2 regions of the Rhizobium sp. BR 315 genome follow, and region 2 is predicted to be linked to the other one. Evidence: predicted binding sites of a transcription regulator. Region 2 holds the regulator's gene; the other holds the start of a gene.
The links. The regulator LexA, encoded in region 2, represses DNA repair genes until DNA is damaged. The targets are predictions, from matches to a motif close to TGTTCNNNNTGTGTTCNG.
Positions count from the first base shown of each region.

Region 1 (11,353 bases), on a different contig from region 2:
GGTCCGATCGAGCTGCCACGCATCCCGCAGGGTTAGTACCAATGCTTCGCGGGAATCTCGGTCATGGATACGGACGCGCCGCATGGCTCAGGCAGCAGGTCTCCGATCAGCAAGCCGAATAAGGCGAGGGTCCCTCGGTAGCAGTAATTTGAAGCACTCTTGACTCAATCGCAAATGAGAACATAATAAGAACAAACTGCTGGAGTGAAAACTGGCCGCGCAATTCCGCATCGATGAAGCCCAGTTGGAATTCCCTTGGCAGCAGGGGAATAGGAAGACCTATTGCCTCATGACAGCCGTAACCGGTCAGACAAATAGACCGCAACTCGACCAGGTGACATCCGTACTCAACCTATTCGAAGACGACGCCTGCGCGACGATCGAAGCTCTGCTCGCCGAATTGCAATTCGTTTGTGGTCAATTGGCCCTTTGCGAAGCTGGAATGAGCGTCGGCTTTACCCGCGGCTGGGTTCCGCGCTTTGACACCGAAGGAGAAAGCTATGTTTGAATATTCGAGAGAGCCGCAGCCGAGAGAGGGTGTCCTCACCATCACCCAGGACCAAGCGAAGGCACTGCACGGGTTTGTAGATCATTTGAGCCGGGATGCCTTTGACACGTTCAGGGACGATCTGCCCGGTTTCCGCGGCAAGTGGCGCGAGATGCTTCGCCATCTCGACAGCATGCGCGACCTGCTGGAAAACGTGATGGACTATCCGACATTGGACGAGGAACTTTGCTGGGATGAACCGAAGCCGCTGTCGACGGACGAGGTTCAAAGCTTGCTGCTGACGGAGATCGGTAACCGTCTCAATATCCGATTCCTTCAGACCGCGGTTTATTGGAACGATGAACATAGACACTTCGGTACGCTCGAGCTCGCGGTCGACGATGAAGCCGGCGAAACCTGCGGACTCTTGCAGGTCGAGGATCTTGCAGGCAAGCAGATCGATTGCGGACCCGGCTGGTCCCAATCCGGCGCCGATCTGGACGAGACGCTCCGCATCTTCATCAATGCTTTTCCGCTACAGCAATTGGAAGCGCTGAACGAAGATTGCATCAACGAAATGCTCGCCGCGAAAGTCGCCTGATTGCGTTACTCGGAGGCGCGCGACGGAACGCTGATCAGATTTCTAATCGGACCGCCAAAGATGTGGCTGGCCACGTCTTTTAGGCGTTCGTGATATTCAATTGCCAAAGCCGGCAAATCAGCTCATCTTTCGGTGATGGCCGATATTGCACGACCCTTCGTGACCGCCGACGATCCTGACAGGCACATACGCTGCCAGGATACACTTCAAACGGCTTTTCAGGAGCTGGTGAGCGCGGCAATTTCTGCAGGTTGGTCGGAACGCGAAGTTTTGCTGGCGCTCGCCGATCTTGCGGATCATCAGTTGCTCGCGCTCGAGGCCAACAACAACACCGATCTCCTAATCGTTTTATTGAAGCGAATAGCGTAGCACGGTTTTCGCAGGATTTTGGCCATAAGTATCCGTTCGCATTGTACAACATGTGCAAGCCCGATCTCATAAGGCCGGAGCCGACGGACGGTACATCCTCCGCGGTCTCATTTCGTCGAACATTTTGCGAAGCCGTTCGACGACGATATGCTGCCTCCCAGCGCGCCTCCGACCACCCGCTCATCATCGGCGAGCTCGAAGGGCTGACGGGCAATCCAGGATGACTGTTTCAATCGAAGGGGCTATCGAGATATACCCGATCAACGAGCTTCAGACTGCGGTCGGGTTGCAGGATGTAAGTCTCGCGCACCCGTTCGCCCCACTGATCAGTAAATATGTGGGGAACGATGCTGCCGATGGGTGACTTTTGTAATCGTTGCCTCGGCTGCCCGCCGTAGGTAATGCTTCCGCGAATGGGCTCCAGTCCTGCTTCGTTGGTTTGGCAGGCGGCAAGCATGCCTGCCAAAATCCCAACTACGACTATTCCTTTCATCGCCTGTTCCAATCTCGCTTCGATACGTCAAACCACGCGTAAGCGCGGAGGTGCCGCGCGGCGGAGCCCTGCATCAGCAATGAATATCAAGCCTGAACATTTTCCGACGTGCGGTTCATGTGATGGACTTTTGAGACTCGTTATTCGTCAAGGTCATAGCGGCCGAATTCACTGAAAATTGCCGCTCTTCCCGTCGCATGCCGATGCAAATCCGAGACTGTGCCAAATCACCCTAAAGCCTGAACCAGGGCAATTTGCAAATCTATCGCTCACCAGGTCAAGAGAGGACGGGAAGAGCCGTAGGAACCAGGTGCCGTCCCGCTTGGAGCTAACTGATTATCTCGTTCTACTCTCTCTGCCCACCGCCGACGGTCGGCCGCTTTGTCTTTGGCAGGATCTGTCGATTTGCTCGCAGTTGCGCGACCAGATTGTCCGCCACTCCCGCCGATCGTCGAGCAGGAAACACAGAAAACAGCGGGAAGAACAATCAGAATTCCCAAGGCAATTGCCCTCGTGAGCCTACTGTAGACCGGCTGCATAGACATTCCTAACGCTCTCTTCGTCCAACTGTCACAAAGAGAGATGCTATTCGATTTCGCATCGAGTGGAAACGGAGGCTATTCCGATTTCCGCGTGATGGACGTTTCCGGCTCCCTGCCTCACCTTCCTCTCGCCGCCCTATCGTCGGCCACACTTCGCGAACTATCGCTGCCTCGAGCCGAATGTGGCCGCCTTCAATGAAAGTTCCGGCTCTTCACCTTCAACCTATCAATATGCAAATCAGGCTCGTAGATCTCGCGTGCCTTCATCGCCGCCCGCTCCCTTGGATCCGGCATGCCAGGCGTGCCATGGGCGAATTCGTCACCGCGGCCGGTCGGTAGCTTGAAGGCTTCATCGCGATCGGCAAGGCCGGAGAGATCGCTCGTGAGATCGAAGAGCTGCTGGGCAATCAGATGCACGACCTCCCCTTCCCGCTGGATGCGGCCGTTGATCGCCATCATCGAAGCGCCGAGCACGATGCGCCGGCGGCGCTCGAAGAGCGTCGGCCAGACGACGACATTGGCCGGCCCCGTCTCGTCCTCGACGGTCAGGAACATGACGCCCTTGGCCGAGCCCGGCATCTGGCGCACAAGTACAAGACCGGCGGTCATCAGCCAACGGCCGTCACGAGCCGACATGGCCTCTTCGCAGGTGACGATATTGCGGGTGGCCAGATCCTTGCGCAGGAAGGCAAGCGGATGCTGGCGAAGCGTCAGCCCGGTATGGCTATAGTCCTTGATGACATTGTGCCCCTCCGTCATCTGGCGAAGGCTGACCGAAGGCTGCTGCTGCTCGGCAATCGTTTTTCGCTCGCGCTCGGCCGCCGCTGCGAACAAAGGCAACGGTTCATTGCGCAGCGCCTTGATCGCCCAGAGCGCATCGCGCCTCTGTAAATTGAGCGAGGACAGAAACGCATCTGCCTCGGCAAGCTCGACCAGGGATGTCGCCGGCACGCCCGATCGCCGCCAGAGATCGTCGATGCTGTCGAACGGCTGGTCGGCCCGGGCGGCAACGATGCGGGCCGCATCGACGGCGGCAAGACCATGGACCATGCGCATGCCAAGACGGATAGCGTGGCGGTCACTACCTTCGAGCTCCTCCAGCGTGCAATCCCACCGAGAGCGATTGACGCAGACCGGCCGGACCTCGACACCATGCTTGCGGGCGTCACCGACGATCTGGGCCGGCGCATAAAAGCCCATGGGCTGCGAATTCAGCAGGGCCGCGCAAAAGGCATCGGGATAGTGGCATTTCACGTAAGCTGAAGCATAGGCAATCAGAGCGAAGCTGGCGGCATGGCTCTCGGGAAAGCCATAGGAGCCAAAGCCTTCCAGCTGCGAGAAGGTCTTTTCGGCAAATTCTGGCGTATAGCCGTTCCTGACCATGCCGGAGACGAGCTTGTCCTTGAACTTCGAGACGCCACCGGTGAACTTGAAGGTCGCCATCGATTTGCGCAACTGATCGGCCTCGCCGCCGGTAAAGCCGGCACAGACCATCGCCACCTTCATGGCACTCTCCTGGAACAGTGGCACGCCAAGCGTCTTGCCGAGAACGGCTTCCAGCTCCGGCGTCGGATAAACGGGTTCCTCCTTGCCTTCCCGTCGGCGCAGATAGGGATGCACCATGTCGCCCTGGATCGGGCCGGGGCGAACGATCGCCACCTGGATGACGAGATCGTAGAAGGTGCGCGGCTTCATGCGCGGCAGCATCGCCATCTGGGCGCGGCTTTCGATCTGGAAGGTTCCGAGTGTGTCGGCCTTGCGGATCATCGCATAGGTCGCCTGGTCCTCCTGCTCGATATTGGCGAGATCGATCGGCCTGCCCTTATGCTCCTCGATCAACCGGAAGGCCTTCGACATGCAGGTGAGCATGCCGAGCGCCAGTACATCGACCTTCATGAACTTCAGCGCCTCGACGTCGTCCTTGTCCCATTCGATCACCTGCCGGTCGGCCATGCTCGCCGGCTCGATCGGCACGAGATCGTCGAGCCGGTCATGGGTCAAAACGAAGCCACCCGGATGCTGGCCAAGATGGCGCGGGGCGCCCATCAGCTGCTGTGCCAGCTTCAACGTCAGCGCAAGCCGTCGATCGTCCGGATTGAGATTGAGCTCACGAAGACCTCGATCGGTCACGAGCTCTTCGGACCAAGACCACATGCCCGACGACAAGGACTTGATCACGTCTTCCGGCAGGCCAAGCGCCTTGCCGACATCGCGGATTGCGCCCTTGGCACGGTAACGCGTGACCGTGGCACAAAGCGCCGCCTTCTGATGCGTGTAAGTCTTGTAGATCCATTGGATCACCTCCTCGCGGCGCTCATGCTCGAAGTCGACATCGATGTCGGGCGGCTCGTCGCGCTCCTGGCTGACGAAGCGCTCGAACAGCAGATTATTGGTGTCGGGATCGATGGAGGTAATGCCGAGGATGTAACAGACGGCGGAGTTGGCGGCCGATCCCCGCCCCTGGCATAAAATGCCCTGGCTGCGGGCATAGCGCACGATCGAAAACACCGTCAGGAAATAGGGCGCGTATTTCATGGTGCGGATGAGGTCGAGTTCGTGGCGGATCACCTTCAGCACCGATGGCGGCATGCCTTCAGGATAGCGGTTCGGGATACACTCCCAGACATAGTGCTCGAGAGATTTTTGCGCGTTCTTGCCGGGAACGATCGCCTCCTCCGGATATTGATAGGTCAATTCCTCCAGCGAGAACTTGCAGCGCTCGACGATCTCGAGCGTGCGGGCAAGCGCTTCCGGATAGCGCGGAAAGAGACGCTCCATCTCATCCGGAGGTTTTAGATAGCGGTCGGCATGGCGCTCGTGCTCAAGGCCGACGTCGTCGATCGTGGTATTGCTGCGAATGCAGGTGAGGATATCCTGCAGTTGCCGGCGTGATGGCTCATGGAAGAGGACATCGTTCGTGACGACGGTTCGGACCTTGAAGCGGGCTGCCAGATTCGAAAGCCCATGCAGCCGCATCTGGTCATTCGGCCGCCGGCGCAGGCAAAGCGACAGATAGGCGCGATCGCCGAAGATGTCGGCGAGCTTCCTCACCTGAACCGCACAGGTCTCATCGGCAAGGTCGGGCACCAGGATAGCGATCAGACCCTCGGCATAGTGGGCAACGTCTTCGAGATGCAGGATGCACTTGGCCTTGCCGCCCCTCTTCTTGCCGAGCGTCAGAAGCCGGGTCAGCCGGGAATAGGCGGTGCGGTCTGTCGGATAGACGAGGATCGACATTCCATCCTGCAGATCAAGACGGCAGCCGACGACGAGACGCAGACCGGTGGCACGCGAGGCTTCCAGAGCCCTGACAACGCCGGCAAGCGAATTGCGGTCGACAATGCCAAGCGCCGTGATACCGAGCTCCTTTGCCGTCCGAAACAGCTCGTCGGCCGACGAGGCGCCGCGCAGGAAGGAAAAATGGGTGGTGACCTGTAGCTCGGCATAGCTCATGCGAAGATCCCATGCAGGAACCAGCGATGTGAGCCTGTGGCGGGATCGACACCGTCGCCGGAGCGAAAGATCCACAGGCGCTCGCCGGTCTCGTCCTCGATCACGAAATAATCTCGGACCGCATCGAATTCCGAACTTCTGGTCCACCACTCGCCAAAAATCCGCTCCGGACCATCGGCACGCTTGACCCGCCGGCGCTTGCCGCGCCAGGTAACGGTAACAGGTGGATGATCCGGCAACAGCGCGATGACCTCGATCAGCTCCGGCCTCGCCAGCAGCCGTACGGGCCTTGGCCAGTGATGCACCCAGGTCTCGGTAACGTCTTCGGCTGCTGCCGATATCCTGCGGATGCTGCGTTCGGGGACATCGGATGCAACGGGCGCTATGCGATAGACGCGCTGTCCGCGATTGCCGAAGGTGTCGATCAAGGGGGTGATGTCCTCACTTCCCTCATCGACCAGCGACGACCGCTGCTCTTCCCCGAGCGGCTCGGTCATGACGACAACCAGTGTTAATCTCTCGGTGCCGAAGCCGGGCTCGATCGTCTCGGTGCGATCGCGAAACAGCTTGGTCAGCCAGGCGACATCGCGGGCAGGTTTGGCCGTTCCTGCACGGATAGCCTGCCTTGTACCGTCGACCTTCTCGATAATCAGGTCGGCCCGCCGGACGCCTAGCCCCTTGCGCTGCAGTTCAGCCACCAGCTTGACGATCAAGCGGCCGACATACCTGTCGATCGTCTCAGCCGCGCCAATGGGTTCAGCAAAGGCGCGGCTGACTTCTATCCACTCCGATGCCCGGATCGGATCGATCGGCTCGGATAGGCGACCGAACATCTGGTCGAGACGTCTGCCAATCTCCGGGCCGAAGCGAAGCGCCAATGGCGCCCGCGGCGTCGTCGACAGCTCGCCGATGGTTTTGAAGCCAAGCGTGTGCAAATCGCTGACGATCTCTGCCGGCAGCCGCAGACGCGAGATCGGCAGCCGTTCGACGGCACGGACGGTCTCTCCTGTGGGGATGATGACAACCTCTCGATCGATGGCGCGGGCACAGGCATGCGCCGCACCCCAGCTGTCGGCGATCGCCGCATGAATGGTCAGCCCCCTCGCCCGGAAACGATTGGCAATGCCGGTCAACATCGGAAGCTCTCCACCCTGCAGATGGTCAGCGCCTTGCGTATCCATGACGATGCCGTCGGTGCCATCGACCGCAACGATCGGGGAATATTGCGTCAAGGCCCAGAGTGCGATCCGCTCAAGAGCCCCTGCATCGGCTGACGGATCCGCATCGGCGAATTGCAGGCCATGCACCATGGCTTGCGCCTTGGCGGCCGGCATGCCCAAACGGATACCCGCTTGCCTGGCTTTTTCGTCGGCCACGGATATCACGCGCTTGGAGCCACTCCTAGAGACCAGGACAAGCGGCCTGTCAGGCGATAATTCTGCTCTCCCATCCATGCGCCTGATCCGCTCGATCGGCAGATCCGGCAGATAGATGGATACGACCCGTGGCATCGCACGCTCCTACGACAAACTCAGCGCACTCACCCGCCTTCACTCTCATCAATTCCAGAAGCCATCGCGGCCGGCCGACGCCTGGAACCGGCAGCTCTTCCGATGGCAAGACGCTCACCCGCCATCTGGTCGTCGATGCCGTCGGCTGCCCGAAATCCGACGCTTCCGTCTGCCGGCGCCAGCGCCTGACCACCAGGCCCATGGTTCCGGTCCTTTCCGCCGCCAGCTGCAGGCGACGGGAGGCGATCATCGGCAGCCGGACAATCTCGCCGACGACGGCGCCAAGTCCGCCAAAGGCCAAGGCCTCTTCCATCGATGCGAGAACGTCCTCCTCCCGGTCGGCCTCGACGAAGACGACGCGATCCGGATGAAGACCAGCCTGCGCCAGCGCCGGAAAGAAGAGGTCCGGCCGCGTCAGGCACCAGACGATCTTTCCCCTGGTCCTTGCGGCAATGCCGGCGGCAAACAGGGCAGCCGCCGCGCCGTCGACGACGCCCGCTCCACCGCCGGCAAATTCGTGCACGGCGCCATAGGCAAGGCCCCCGCCCGGCAGCGTCGCATCGATCTCAGCTACACCAAAGGCAAGACAGCCAATCTTTCTGGCGGCATTGCCTTCAAGTAGCGCAATGCGGTCTTTCAGATCGGATATCACCCTGTCACGGGCAGCAGTCATCATTCACGGGTCCTTGCGAGGTCGTGTGGGCATCGACATCATGTCGGTCAGGTGTATATGTTCACTAAATGTTCCGTTTCGAATTGCAAGTCAAGCAACCCGAAATAGGAATATTATCCCTCTATTTTAGTGGACTTTAAGATTCTCGTTGAGAATCATGGGCATGACTTCAAATGGTCGGCGACGAACAGTGTCGGAAAATTTCCGCCTCCTGCCCAGCAAGACCCACCCGTTGGCATTCTATCGTTTCGTCGGCTACCATGCCGGCCAGCTTCAAGGGGGATGGATCGCCGATGTGCAACCTCTACCGCATGGAAGACAAGGACTGGGTGAACAAGTGGGCTCAGGATGTCGAGAGCCTGATCAACCTGATGCCGGCCTATCAGATGAACCCGGACCAGATGGGGCCGATCGTCCGAAACACTGCCAACGGCAGGAATCAGCTCGTCCATGCGCGCTGGGGCCTTCCCTCCCCGAGATTCGTTCTTGAAAAGGCGGCCCAGGCCAAGGCTGAGAAACTGCGGGCGAAGGGCAAGGAATTTGATTTCGAGCAGTTGGTGCGCGAGCAGGTCGATCGTGGCGTCACCAACGTTCGCAACCTCAAGCTTCCGCACTGGAAGCGCTGGTTCGGTGTCGAGAACCGCTGCCTTGTTCCCGTCACCAGCTTTGCCGAGCCGGATCCGGCAAGCCAGCAAGCCGGCGACAATGTGCCGAATGCCTGGTTCGCGCGCGATGACGGTAAGCCGCTGATGTTCTTTGCCGGCATTCATGTTCCGCAATGGACGTCCGTGCGTAAGGTCAAGGATGGGCCGACGACCGATGACCTCTACGGGTTTCTGACCACCGATCCGAACAATCTCGTCAAGCCGATCCACGACAAGGCCATGCCGGTGCTGCTGCTGACCAAAGAAGCGGCTGACATTTGGATGACGGCGCCTTGGGAGGAGGCGAAGGATCTGGCGCACCCGTCACCGGATGATGCGATGATCGTCGCCTCCCGCGAGCCCTATGGGTCGGCGATCGTCACCAAGGAAGGCGAATTGGTCAGTCCACTAGGCTTGTTGTAGCGCGCGGTGTTTTGACAGTTCAATGCATTGCCACCTGTTCAGACAACAGGAGTTCATTCACCGCTGCATCGACGATTTCCCCGAGCCGGCGCCAGCCGTAAAGGTCATGCTCGCCCACCCGCTCCTGGATCGCAGCCAGCATCCAACCCGCTGCAGCCGGATCATCGGCATTCTTATAGATATTGACGTGCTTCAGGCATGCCTCGATACGCGGGCGGGCCAATCCGCGGTCCTGATCAATCGTCGCGATGAGCGAACGCGCCTCGTGATAGGCTTTTGCTATGCGCAGCTTACCTTGTGCGCCGCTGTCGACAATTTTCCTCACGGCAAAGAGCAAGGCCATCAGCAAGTCGGCCGTTTCGTCGGGCACCACCGTCATACACCTCCTACGATCTCACTGGCCCGGCAATCTCCTGAAGTAAGGAAATATCGATCCAGTTCCGATCCGGTCCCCGAGAAATGCAAAGCGAGTGCTACCCACAGACATACGCGACTTGAGCTACCACCTGCAGTTCGTTCAATATCGCCTTTCATAGTTTTATAATACGTGGTTTTATGAACTGTCAAATGTTGTGTTTCCGCCATGGATGCACGGCAGCGAGTGGCACTGAATCTGAGGCGATTACGGGTTTTGCGGGAAATCTCGCAGGACAACCTCGCGCTTGAGGCCAATGTCGAGCGATCCTATGTCGGTTTCCTCGAACGTGGCAGCAAGAACCCGACGGTCACGACGCTTGAGAAGATTGCTGAAGCGCTGTCTTGCGATATTTCGGAGTTCTTCGTTCCGGTGGCCGACGATCTCATTACAATCAAACCGCTGAAGAGCGGCCGGAAGCCTACGCGCGGCTGATATTTACCCTCGTCCCGGCGCGAGTTGGCGAGTACAAACTCGATTGGCTGAACATCCGGAGACCGCTCTGGGAGCTTTTTGGCGTTTCCACGCCTGGGCAATGGCCAGCCAGGCCCTTTTTGATTGATCCGAAGCGTCCGAAAGACAAAGCCCGCGCAAAGCGGGCTGAGCATTGCATTTGGCCCTGACATCGATGACTTGTTGCCCCTCAACTTCACGCACTGCCGTCGCCTGAACGACCTCACCTTGTCGCTTACTATTTTCTAACGATCAATTCACGAAAGAGGCTTGGGCAAGAGCTCACGGAATAGTCTCAATGTCGAGTTTCGCAACATTCTGACCCATATTTGCACTCGGCGGTGATCCGTTCAGTCGCCGCCAAACCATTGAAGGATTGGCTGTATCAATAACGAAGCGGGGTCACGACGAATTGCAAATCTGGGTGAAATCAGGCACAAACGTGCTTTCCAGACTATTCCACATAATTCGTGAGACCGAGCCATCCCGCGCATCCAGGGGCTTCTTCGCGTTTAGCAAGCCTACCTACTAGGCGAAGCGAACTATCCACACGATGAGGAGTATGTCGATTAGCAATGCAATCACCAGAAGGAGGCTTATGAGCTTTCGTCGCTCTACTGTCTCCTTGGATTCAATTTTGAAAGCCGCTTTGTAAGCGTTTTCGATATCTCGTTCGCTCACTGGTCTGATGGAGTTTCGAGGGCGTGTCATATTGACGAGGCCGCACGTGACGAAGATGAAAAATAATAGCAGATATGGGGCCATCTCAACCGCAGCCTTTTGCTGTCCCGCCACTTGCAATTTCTCATTAGATAAGCAGGTTTCGCTGTCCATCGCAATTGAAAGCCGCTTGCGCAATGCCAGGCGGTTCTGCATCGCCAGAAAATTTGCCCCACGAACGTAACTGGAGCACCTTTGGTGGCGACGACGAAAAGTTCAGCTTCCTCAACCTTTAAACGTGAGCAGGTCTGTTCCCGAACTACGGTAAGCGCATAGTCGCCGTGAGCTCATTTCGCGCCAGCGCCCGCTTCCAGATCAGGACGTCAAGCCGTGCCTTAATGCCGTCTTGGCCTTTCCTCACCGCGGCGGCCACGCGAGCGGCATGATCTAAGGCGTCTTTCGCCGTATCTGGACGGCCTAGGCACACGGCATAGGCCGCAAGTTGACGAAGCGTATGGAGAGATCCCGCATTTGCGCCATTGATCGTCGCCTGAATTGCCTTCGGCAGAAAGGCTATCGCTTTTTCGCGATCACCCAGCACTATGGCACGCTCGATCAACCTGTCCCAG
Region 1 covers NZ_JARWKZ010000054.1:1,769-13,121, forward strand. Annotated here, with positions in the region: gene QD409_RS29885 (hypothetical protein) at 1-36, shown strand, start outside; gene QD409_RS29890 (hypothetical protein) at 290-508, shown strand; gene QD409_RS29895 (hypothetical protein) at 501-1,088, shown strand; gene QD409_RS29900 (hypothetical protein) at 1,224-1,457, shown strand; gene QD409_RS29905 (hypothetical protein) at 1,687-1,914, opposite strand; gene QD409_RS29910 (error-prone DNA polymerase) at 2,685-5,945, opposite strand; gene QD409_RS29915 (Y-family DNA polymerase) at 5,942-7,456, opposite strand; gene QD409_RS29920 (ImuA family protein) at 7,371-8,129, opposite strand; gene QD409_RS29925 (SOS response-associated peptidase) at 8,423-9,196, shown strand; gene QD409_RS29930 (hypothetical protein) at 9,216-9,575, opposite strand; gene QD409_RS29935 (helix-turn-helix domain-containing protein) at 9,798-10,046, shown strand; gene QD409_RS29940 (hypothetical protein) at 10,593-10,940, opposite strand; gene QD409_RS29945 (hypothetical protein) at 11,044-11,353, opposite strand, start outside.
Region 1: QD409_RS29920 (ImuA family protein) is a predicted target of LexA. The motif match lies at 8,188-8,205, and genes of this name have one in related genera.

Region 2 (11,353 bases):
CCGGCATGCTGATAAGTCTCGGCATGGCCTTGGCGCAGCTGGAGAGCTGGCGGGCATCGACCATCATGCTCGATTCGGCGGTGACGACGACCGTGACCGGCCGGGTCGAAAGACGCGAAACCTACGACAACGGTCGATGGAGATACGTCGTCAAAGTCGAGGCGACGGAGAAGCCGTCTGTTCACAGGCCGCCGGAACGCGTAACGATCTTTGTGCGCAAGCAGGCGGAACCGTTCAATCTCGGCGATCGTATTCAGGGCAGGGCGCGTCTGACGCCGCCTGCAGGCCCTGCGCTGCCTCGCCTCAACGATTTCGCATTCAGCTCCTACTTTAACGGCATCGGTGCGAATGGCTTTGCCTACGGCGCCCTGACATTATTGTCTCCGAGCGGTGATGCTGCGGAAAACTCGCTGCTGGATAAGGCGGATATCTGGCTTGCCGGCCTTCGCAACAGCATAGGCGACAGGATCAGACGGACCTTGCCTGGTGATGTCGGCGCCTTTGCGGCGGCACTTGTCACCGATGAGAGACGAGCGATTTCGGATGATACGACCGAGGCGCTGCGAGTTGCCGGGCTGACCCACATCATCGCCATTTCCGGCCTGAACATGGCGCTTTCGGCCGGCATCTTCTATGTCGGCCTGCGATACCTGTTCAGCCTGTTCCCAGGTCTGGTGCAGGCGTGGCCAACCAAGAAGATCGCTGCCTTCGGCGCGCTGGTTACAGTGACCGCCTATTACCTAATTTCCGGCTTCGGCGTGTCGGCCGAGCGGGCTTTCATCATGATGGCGATCATGCTGGTTGCGGTCCTGCTCGACCGGCCGTCGATCAGTCTCCGCAATGTGGCGCTCTCTGCGATTGTCATTCTCGTTCTCTCACCATCGCAGGTGCTCGGGCCGAGCTTTCAGATGTCCTATGCCGCAACGCTGGCGCTGGTGTCGGGCTACACGCTCTGGAAACGAAGGCGGCATCGTGAAAGCATCCTTTCACGGTCGAAGTTCCTGAGTCCGCTGCTGTTCGTTTCGCGTTTCTTCGGCGGCATATTATCGACCTCGTTCATCGGTGGCGCTTCGACCGCGATCTTCTCGATAGAGTATTTTCACCGACTGGCGACATACGGCCTTGCCGCCAATCTTGCCGCCATGCCTATTGTCTCCTTTATCGTCATGCCATTCGGCATGGTCGCCATGCTGCTCATGCCTTTCGGCCTCGACGGGCCATTCTGGAAAGTCACCGGCGAGGGACTGGAGCTCGTCATCCTTGTTGCCAAGACAGTTGCCGGCTGGGGCGGCGATATCACGTTCGGACGCCAGCCGGCATGGCTGATGCCGACGTTCATCGCCGGCTTTCTGATCATGAGTGTGCTGCGAACCAGGCTGCGCCATCTGGGCTTCGTCTTGCTGCTTGCGACGATTGGCGCGGCGGCATTCGGCTCCGGCGTGCAGAAGCCTGATCTGATGATCTCCGAGGACGGTGCCTTGGTTGCTCTCAGGCAGGACGGGATATTGGCGACTAATCGTGAAAGACCACAGACCTTTATTTTCGAGCAATGGCAGAAGGCACTGGTTGCAGCTGAGCACCAGCCTCCAACGATCCTTCCTGCCGATAGCCGGCTTCCTCAGATCAGCAAGAAGCAGCGCCGTCGCCGATTAAGCGCGGACGAACAGAAGGCGGTACGCAAGGCAATGGGAGAGGCCCTCGATCAGACGATGCAGGGGAGCTTCGCCTGCCAGAAAGGCGCATGGTGCGTTGCAATGCTTGAGAATGGGACCATTCTGGTCACCATCGAAAACGCAGCCTATCTGCCACCGGCCTGCGATACGGCCAATATCGTCGTGACAGCGATACGCCTGCGTCTCGACCGCTGCCGCTCAGGCGCGATGCTCTTTACCGGCGCGACGTTGCGGCGAAGCGGATCAGTCGAAATGGACCTGCGCGGCGACATCCCTATCGTCTCCACAGCATTCGAAAATCCTCAGCGCCCATGGACCCGGCATCGGACCTACGATTGGCGCACCGGAACGTTCGGTGCTCCCATCGGATCGCGGCCATCACCGGCTAGTGATAACGGCGAATAAGGCCGACCAGCTTTCCCTGAACCTTGACCCGGTCAGGCCCGAAGATACGGGTCTCGTAGGCCGGATTGGCGGCTTCGAGAGCGATCGAGGCGCCTTTGCGACGGAAGCGCTTCAGCGTTGCCTCTTCATCGTCGACGAGAGCGACGACGATATCGCCCGGATTGGCAGTCGTCGAATTGCGGATAATGACCGTATCGCCATCGAAAATGCCGGCATCGATCATCGAATCGCCCCGTACTTCCAAAGCATAGTGATCGCCTGCACCAAGCATGTCGGCGGGAACGGTTATATCATGCGTATTGTTCTGAATGGCCGAGATCGGAACGCCTGCCGCGATGCGGCCCATGACCGGCACGGATACCGCACTATTGTGATCGTCATTTGCCACTTTCGGTGGAGCCGGCGGGGCAACGGGCTGGGGCTTGCCAAGGCTGCCTTCGATGACGCTCGGCGAAAAGCCGCGTCGCTGCTGCAAACTCGAATTATAGGCATCCGGCAGCTTGATGACTTCAAGCGCCCTGGCGCGATTCGGCAGTCGGCGGATGAAGCCGCGCTCCTCGAGCGCCGTGATCAGCCGGTGAATTCCGGACTTCGATGCAAGATCCAGCGCATCCTTCATCTCGTCGAAAGATGGTGGAACACCGGACTCCTTCATGCGTTCGTGAATGAAGAGAAGCAGTTCCTGCTGCTTGCGCGTCAACATCGTCTTGGAACCCCAGATCAAGAAAAAGTCGTGAAACAAATCCAGAACGGACACTATATGTTCCATATGTGTTCCGCAAGTGCTTAAATTTCGGTAAAGCCTTGTTCGGGCAATTAAATAATTATCACTGTCGAATGTATCGCCTGAAGACACTTGCACGTCACGTCTGCGCTAACCTGCGGATAAATATAGGAAATGCCGTCCGTACCGCCACGAAGACTTTCCTGGTTCAGCGGGTGCGTCTGATGCCTCTACGCGTACGACACTTCGTCGGATAAGCCCGCTATGGAAGAGAATCAGTAATCACGTTTCCGAGATTGCGTTTCGTTCACGCCGCCTGCTTTGTGCTCGTTGCTTCCATCTTGAATTAGGCGACGGATAGGCGCAAATCTGCACCTGCAGGGAAACAGGAGAAACCATGATTTCATCGCCGCACCCGCTGGATCATCTCGTGCTGCCGACCGTCAACATCGCTCTGGCGCGTGAACGTCTCGGTAAGCTCGGCTTTACCGTGGCTCCGGACGCGCGTCATCCTTTCGGCACCGAGAATGCCTGCGTCTTCTTTGCCGACAAGACCTATCTCGAACCTCTGGGTGTGGCGTCGCAAGAGCAATGCGAGACGAGCATTGCCGATGGCAATGTCTTCGTCGCGCGCGATCAGGCCTATCGCTTCCGTGTCAGCGAGGATGGTTTCTCGGCAGTGGTTTTCGGTACCGATGATGCTGCTGTGGATGACAAACGTTTCAGGGCTGCCACGATCTCGGCGGGGCGGATGCTGGATTTCTCCCGGCCCATGAGGATGCCGGATGGAACGCAAACCACGGCCGGTTTTCGCCTGGCCTTTGCCGCCGATCTGCGAGCGCCGGATTTTCTGGCCTTCTGCTGTCAGCGCATCAATCCGCTGCCGGCGGATCGCGGCGCGCTCGAGCGCCATGAGAACGGCGTGACCGGCATTGCACGGGTAGCGATGTCGGCAACGAAGCCGGCCGCGTTCCGCAGCTTCTTCGAGCACGTCGTCGGCAACCCCCGAATTTTTGAGCACTCCTTCGGGCTGACGATCAAGGCGGCCAACGCCGATATCGAGCTTCTGACGCCGCAAGGGATAGAAGCATTTTACGATTTGCGGGTCGGCGATCATGATCCGGGCTTGCGGGCGCGAGCAATCCTTTTCAAAACGCGCGATCTTTCCGTGACATCGTCGCATTTCGCTGCTAACGGCGTCACATATACGCGTAAGAACAATCGTATTTTGGCACGGCTGGCGCCCGAACAGGGGGCGTTGTTCGCCTTCGAGGAGATAGCATGAGCACGAATTCCGAAGTGATCGTCGGCGAAGGAGCTTCTAAGGTTCTGTTTTCCAACACCGCCAAGCTCTCCCTGATTGCCGGTCCCTGCCAGATGGAAAGCCGCGAGCATGCGTTCATGGTTGCCGGCGTCCTGAAGGAACTCTGCGAGAATCTCGGCATCGGCCTTGTTTACAAGTCGTCCTATGACAAGGCGAACCGCACGTCGCTCTCTGGCAAGCGCGGCATTGGCCTTGAAACATCCATGGAAGTCTTTGCCGATCTGAAAAAGGAGTACGGCTTTCCTGTTTTGACCGACATCCACACGGAAGAGCAGTGCGCTGTCGTCGCCAAGACGGTCGATATCCTGCAGATCCCCGCTTTCCTCTCGCGCCAGACCGATCTTCTGGTGGCCGCCGCCAAGACCGGCCGCGTCGTCAACGTCAAGAAGGGGCAGTTCCTCGCGCCCTGGGACATGAAGAATGTGCTTGCCAAGCTAAACGACAGCGGCAATCCGAACATTCTTCTCTGCGAGCGTGGCGCCTCTTTTGGCTACAACACACTCGTCTCCGACATGCGCTCGCTGCCGATCATGGCATCGATGGGCGCACCGGTGATCTTCGATGCGACCCATTCGGTGCAGCAGCCCGGCGGGCAGGGTGACTCGACCGGGGGGGATCGCCGATTCGTCGAGACGCTGGCGCGTGCCGCCGTTGCCGTTGGCGTTGCGGGCGTCTTCGTCGAAACCCATGAGGACCCGGACAACGCGCCCTCGGACGGTCCGAACATGGTCTATTTGAAGGATATGCCGCGGCTTCTGGAGAAGTTGCTGGCCTTTGACGCCATCGCCAAGGCTTGAGAAATACGGGTGTTCAACAGGCTGACATGAATTTGCGCTACGCGGCCTGTAAGGGTGCCAAATCAACGGTGTGGATCGACATTGTAATTTCCACACCTTCGATTAAAACGATTTAAATCGATTTATAAACCAGCGAGCAGGAAGCTATCATGACCGCAATCACCGACATTATCGCCCGCGAGATTCTCGACAGCCGTGGCAATCCGACTGTCGAAGTCGATGTCTACCTTGAAGATGGCAGCATGGGCCGCGCGGCGGTTCCGTCGGGCGCCTCGACCGGCGCGCATGAAGCTGTCGAGCTGCGCGATGGCGGCAAGCGCTATCACGGCAAGGGCGTCGAAAAGGCTGTCGAAGCCGTCAACTCGGAAATCTTCGACGCGATCGGCGGCATGGATGCTGAAAACCAGATCCAGCTCGACAACATCATGATCGAGCTCGACGGCACGCCGAACAAGTCGCGCCTCGGCGCCAACGCCATCCTCGGCGTCTCGCTCGCTGTTGCCAAGGCTGCTGCCCAGAGCGCCAACCTGCCGCTCTATCGTTACGTCGGCGGCGCTCACGCCCGCCTGCTGCCGGTTCCGATGATGAACATCATCAACGGCGGCGCTCACGCCGACAACCCGATCGACTTCCAGGAATTCATGATCCTGCCGGTTGGCGCTGAATCCATCCGCGACGCCGTTCGCATGGGTTCGGAAATCTTCCACGTTCTGAAGAAGGAACTGGCGTCGCAGGGCCACAACACCAACGTCGGTGACGAAGGCGGATTTGCTCCGGGTCTTTCCAGCGCCCCGGCAGCCCTCGACTTCATCATGAAGTCGATCGAAAAGGCTGGCTACAAGCCGGGCGATGAAATCGCTCTCGGCCTCGATTGCGCCTCGACCGAATTCTTCAAGGACGGCAAGTACGTGCTCGAAGGTGAAGGCCGCACGTTGGAATCCGGAGCAATGGCCGAGTACCTTGCAGAACTCGCCGCCAAGTACCCGATCGTTTCGATCGAAGACGGCATGGCTGAAGACGACTGGGAAGGCTGGAAGACGCTGACCGACCTGATCGGCAAGAAGACCCAGCTCGTCGGCGACGACCTGTTCGTCACCAACTCCGCCCGCCTGCGCGACGGTATCCGCATGGGCGTTGCCAATTCGATCCTCGTCAAGGTCAACCAGATCGGCTCGCTCACCGAGACCCTCGACGCCGTCGAAACCGCGCATAAGGCCAACTACACGGCCGTCATGTCGCACCGCTCGGGCGAAACGGAAGACTCCACGATCGCCGATCTCGCCGTTGCCACCAACTGCGGCCAGATCAAGACCGGCTCGCTGTCGCGCTCCGACCGTCTTGCCAAGTACAACCAGCTCATCCGCATCGAAGAAGCGCTTGGCCCGCAGGCAAAGTATGCCGGCCGCTCCATCTTGCGCGGCTGATGCCAGATCCGCTGGATCCCATTGGATCCTCGGCCGCGTTATCCGTTGAAATCGAACCGCGCCTTTGGGCGCGGTTTTTTGTTGACCGGCGCAGTTAGAGTCAACGGACGGTTAATCTCTGCCGGTTAAATTAGCTCTAGGTGTTTGATTTGATGTGATCTTGTCTCTGGCTGCAATGCTTGCAGCGTGGGTCGTGATGGGATCGCCTAACGGCAGAGCGTTTCGAGCGAGTATGTGGACAAAGTATCATAAGAAGAGAAAGTTCGGTCGTTTCGTTCTTCCCGCCATCACGATCGCTTTTGTGAGTTACTTCGGTTATCATTGCGTTCACGGCGACTACGGCCTGAAGGCGACGGAGGTTTTCGAACAGCGCCGCATCGACCGTGGCAAGGAATTGGCGGATCTGGTTGCCAGGCGCGAGCATCTTGAAAAGGAGGTCGCTCTGCTCAGTGACGGCTCCCTGGATAAGGATATGCTCGACCAGCATGCGCGCTACCAATTGACCTACTCCAAGGCGAACGAAATCGTCATTTTCAATAAATAGCCACAATTAACCGAATTCCGGTTAATTGTGTTTTTGCGATTTATATCAATAGTTTGCAGAGAATATGAGCCATGCAATTATAGCATTGCTGTGGCGAACAATCTTGCCTATGTTAGCTTCACCACAAACGAGGCTACTCACACAGGGAGGGTTGAATGGCGCCGCGAAAGAACGCGTCCGTTTCCAGCCGTAAGACAGCATCAAGACCTGCCAAAGAAACCAATGGCGGTCCGATCGCAGATTTCGATCGTGATGCGGAGCTCAAGGCTTATCGTGAGATGCTCTTGATCCGCCGCTTCGAGGAGAAAGCCGGCCAGCTTTACGGCATGGGCTTCATCGGCGGCTTCTGTCACCTTTACATCGGCCAGGAAGCTGTCGTCGTCGGCATGCAGATGGCGCTGAAGGATGGCGACCAGATCATTACCGGCTATCGCGACCACGGCCATATGCTCGCAACCGGCATGAGCGCGCGCGGCGTCATGGCCGAGCTGACCGGACGTAAGGGCGGCTATTCCCGAGGGAAGGGCGGCTCCATGCACATGTTCTCCAAGGAAAAGAACTTCTATGGCGGCCACGGCATCGTCGGCGCGCAGGTCTCGCTCGGCACCGGTCTCGGCTTTGCCAACTGGTATCGCGGCAATGACAATGTCAGTGTCGCCTATTTCGGCGACGGCGCTGCCAACCAGGGCCAGGTCTACGAAAGCTTCAACATGGCGCAGCTGTGGAAGCTGCCGGTGATTTTCGTGATCGAAAACAACCGATACGCCATGGGCACCTCGACCGCCCGCGCTACCGCTCAGGCCGATTTCTCCAAGCGCGGCGCTTCCTTCGGCATTCCGGGCATCCAGGTCGACGGCATGGACGTTCGTGCGGTCAGGGCCGCGGCTGACGAAGCCGTTGCGCATTGCCGCTCCGGCAATGGTCCGATCATCCTCGAAATGATGACCTATCGTTATCGCGGTCACTCCATGTCCGACCCGGCGAAGTATCGTTCCAAGGATGAAGTGCAGAAGATGCGCTCCGAACATGACCCGATCGAGCAGGTTCGCGCTCGCCTGCTCGAAAAGGGCTGGGCAAGCGAAGACGATCTGAAGGATATCGACAAGGATGTCCGCGAGATCGTTGCCGACAGCGCCGATTTCGCCCAGAACGATCCTGAGCCGGATGCATCCGAGCTCTACACCGACATTCTGCTCTAAATCGGGGAGGGACACTATGCCCATCGACATTCTCATGCCCGCCCTTTCTCCGACGATGGAAGAGGGTACCCTTTCGAAATGGCTTAAGAAGGAAGGCGACAAGGTCGTTTCCGGTGACGTCATTGCCGAAATCGAAACCGACAAGGCCACCATGGAAGTGGAAGCTGTCGACGAAGGCACGATCGGCAAGCTGCTGATCGACGCCGGCACCGAAGGCGTCAAGGTCAACACCAAGATCGCCATCCTCTTGCAGGACGGTGAATCTGCCGACGCTATTTCGTCTGCCAAGGCAGCACCTGCCGCCCAGCCGGTAAAGACCGAAGCTGCCGCCGCCGCTCCGGCGCCTGCAGCGGCACCGGTTCCGGCTCAGCCGAAGGTTGCCGCAGCCGCCGATCCGGAAATTCCGGCCGGCACTGAAATGGTGTCTATGACGGTGCGTGAAGCACTGCGCGACGCGATGGCCGAAGAAATGCGCGCCAATCCCGACGTTTTCGTCATGGGTGAGGAAGTGGCCGAATATCAGGGCGCCTACAAGGTGACCCAGGGCCTGCTGCAGGAATTCGGCGCGCGCCGCGTCATCGATACCCCGATCACCGAGCACGGCTTTGCCGGTATCGGCGTCGGTGCCGCTATGGCCGGCCTTCGCCCGATCGTCGAGTTCATGACGTTCAACTTCGCCATGCAGGCGATTGACCAAATCATCAACTCCGCTGCCAAGACGCTCTATATGTCCGGCGGCCAGATGGGCGCTCCGATCGTCTTCCGCGGCCCGAACGGCGCAGCAGCCCGCGTCGGCGCTCAGCACAGCCAGGATTACGCCGCCTGGTATAGCCAGATCCCCGGCCTCAAGGTTGTCATGCCCTACACGGCAGCCGATGCCAAGGGCTTGCTGAAGTCGGCTATCCGCGATCCGAACCCGGTCATCTTCCTTGAGAACGAAATTCTCTACGGTCAGCACTTCGACGTGCCGAAGCTCGATGATTTCACGGTGCCGATCGGCAAGGCCCGCATCCATCGTCCGGGCAAGGACGTCACGGTCGTCTCCTTCGGCATCGGCATGACCTATGCGACGAAGGCGGTTGCCGAGCTGGAAGCCCAGGGCATCGATGTCGAACTCATCGACCTGCGCACCATCCGTCCGATGGATCTTCCGACGGTCATCGAGTCGGTCAAGAAGACTGGCCGCCTTGTCACCGTCGAGGAAGGCTATCCGCAGTCTTCCGTCGGCACGGAAATCGCCACCCGCGTCATGCAGCAGGCCTTCGACTATCTCGATGCGCCGATCCTGACGATCGCCGGCAAGGACGTACCCATGCCATATGCCGCCAACCTCGAAAAGCTGGCGCTCCCGAGCGTCGCCGAAGTGGTCGATGCGGTAAAGGCCGTTTGCTACAAGTAAGGGGAGGGCTCATCGATGCCTATCAACATCACCATGCCTGCCCTCTCGCCGACCATGGAAGAGGGTAACCTCGCCAAGTGGCTGGTCAAGGAAGGCGACAAGATCAAGTCCGGCGACGTGATCGCCGAGATCGAGACTGACAAGGCAACGATGGAAGTCGAGGCCGTCGATGAAGGCACCGTCGCCAAGATCGTCGTTCCTGCAGGCACCGAAGGCGTGAAGGTCAATGCCCTGATCGCCGTGCTCGCTGCCGATGGCGAAGATGTCGCGGTTGCGGCTTCCGGTGCTGGCGCCGCTCCGGCTCCTGCTCCGAAGGCGGAAGCAGCCCCGGCGGCCGCTCCCGCTGCGGCACCTGCTCCGGCAAGCGTTGCGGCTCCGGCCGCCGCATCCGCTCCGGCTTCCGCTGCATCCGCTCCGGCTGCAAACGACGGTCATCGCACCTTCGCGTCCCCGCTCGCCCGCCGTCTTGCAAAGGACGCCGGCATTGATGTTGCGGCACTCGCCGGCTCCGGCCCGCATGGTCGCGTCATCAAGAAGGATATCGAGGCTGCGATTTCCGGCGGCACTGCAAAGGCTGCTCCCTCAGCAGCACCGGCTGCACAGCCGGCTGCCGCTGCTGCTCCGGCAGCACCGAAGGGCATGTCGGACGATGCCATCCTCAAGCTGTTCGAGCCCGGTTCCTACGAGCTGGTGCCGCATGACGGTATGCGCAAGACGATCGCCAAGCGCCTGCAGGAATCCAAGCAGACGATCCCGCACTTCTACGTCTCGGTCGATTGCGAACTCGATGCGCTTCTGGCGCTCCGCACGCAGCTCAACGATTCCGCTCCGAAGTCGAAGGACGGTGTGCCGGCCTATAAGCTCTCGGTCAACGACATGGTCATCAAGGCCCTGGCGCTGGCACTGCGTGACGTTCCGGATGCCAACGTATCCTGGACCGACAGCAACATGGTCAAGCACAAGCATGCCGATGTCGGCGTTGCCGTTTCCATTCCGGGCGGCCTGATCACGCCGATCATCCGCAGCGCCGACCAGAAGACGCTCTCCACCATCTCCAACGAGATGAAGGATTACGGCAAGCGCGCCAAGGAGCGCAAGCTGAAGCCTGAGGAGTATCAGGGTGGCACCACGGCCGTGTCGAACATGGGCATGATGGGCGTCAAGAACTTCGCTGCCGTCGTCAACCCGCCGCATGCGACCATCCTGGCCGTCGGCGCGGGCGAACAGCGCGTCATCGTCAAGAAGGGCGAAATGGCGATTGCCACCGTGATGACCGTCACGCTGTCGACCGACCATCGTGCCGTCGACGGTGCGCTTGGCGCCGAGCTCCTGGCAGCCTTCAAGGGCTACATCGAAAATCCGATGGGGATGCTCGTCTGAGCCTTGCTGCGATACGGAGGCATGAATGACCAAGACTGTTCTGTGTTACGGCGACTCGCTGACATGGGGCTACAGTGCCGAAACGGTCGGCCGTCATGCCTATGAGGATCGGTGGCCGAGCGTGCTGCAAAAGGCGCTCGGCAACCAGGTTCGCGTGATCCCGGAAGGATTGAACGGCCGCACGACGGCGTTCGACGATCATCTCGCCGATTGCGATCGCAACGGTGCGAGGATTCTGCCGACGATCTTGCAGAGCCACAACCCGCTCGATCTCGTGATTATCCTGCTCGGCACCAACGATATGAAGCCGGTCGTCGCCGGCTCGGCTTTCGCCGCTCTGCAGGGCATCAGCCGCTTGGTCCAGCTCGTGCGCAATCATGCTTGGGGGTTCGACTACGAGGTGCCCGATATCCTCATCGTCGCCCCGCCGACAATCTCCGAGACCGCCAATGCTGCTTTTGCGGCCAGCTATCTCGGCGCAGTC
Region 2 covers NZ_JARWKZ010000004.1:102,038-113,390, reverse strand. Annotated here, with positions in the region: gene QD409_RS06600 (ComEC/Rec2 family competence protein) at 1-2,078, shown strand, start outside; gene lexA (transcriptional repressor LexA) at 2,059-2,781, opposite strand; gene QD409_RS06590 (VOC family protein) at 3,200-4,087, shown strand; gene kdsA (3-deoxy-8-phosphooctulonate synthase) at 4,084-4,923, shown strand; gene eno (phosphopyruvate hydratase) at 5,073-6,347, shown strand; gene QD409_RS06575 (FtsB family cell division protein) at 6,580-6,891, shown strand; gene pdhA (pyruvate dehydrogenase (acetyl-transferring) E1 component subunit alpha) at 7,047-8,090, shown strand; gene QD409_RS06565 (pyruvate dehydrogenase complex E1 component subunit beta) at 8,107-9,489, shown strand; gene QD409_RS06560 (pyruvate dehydrogenase complex dihydrolipoamide acetyltransferase) at 9,505-10,869, shown strand; gene QD409_RS06555 (SGNH/GDSL hydrolase family protein) at 10,895-11,353, shown strand, end outside.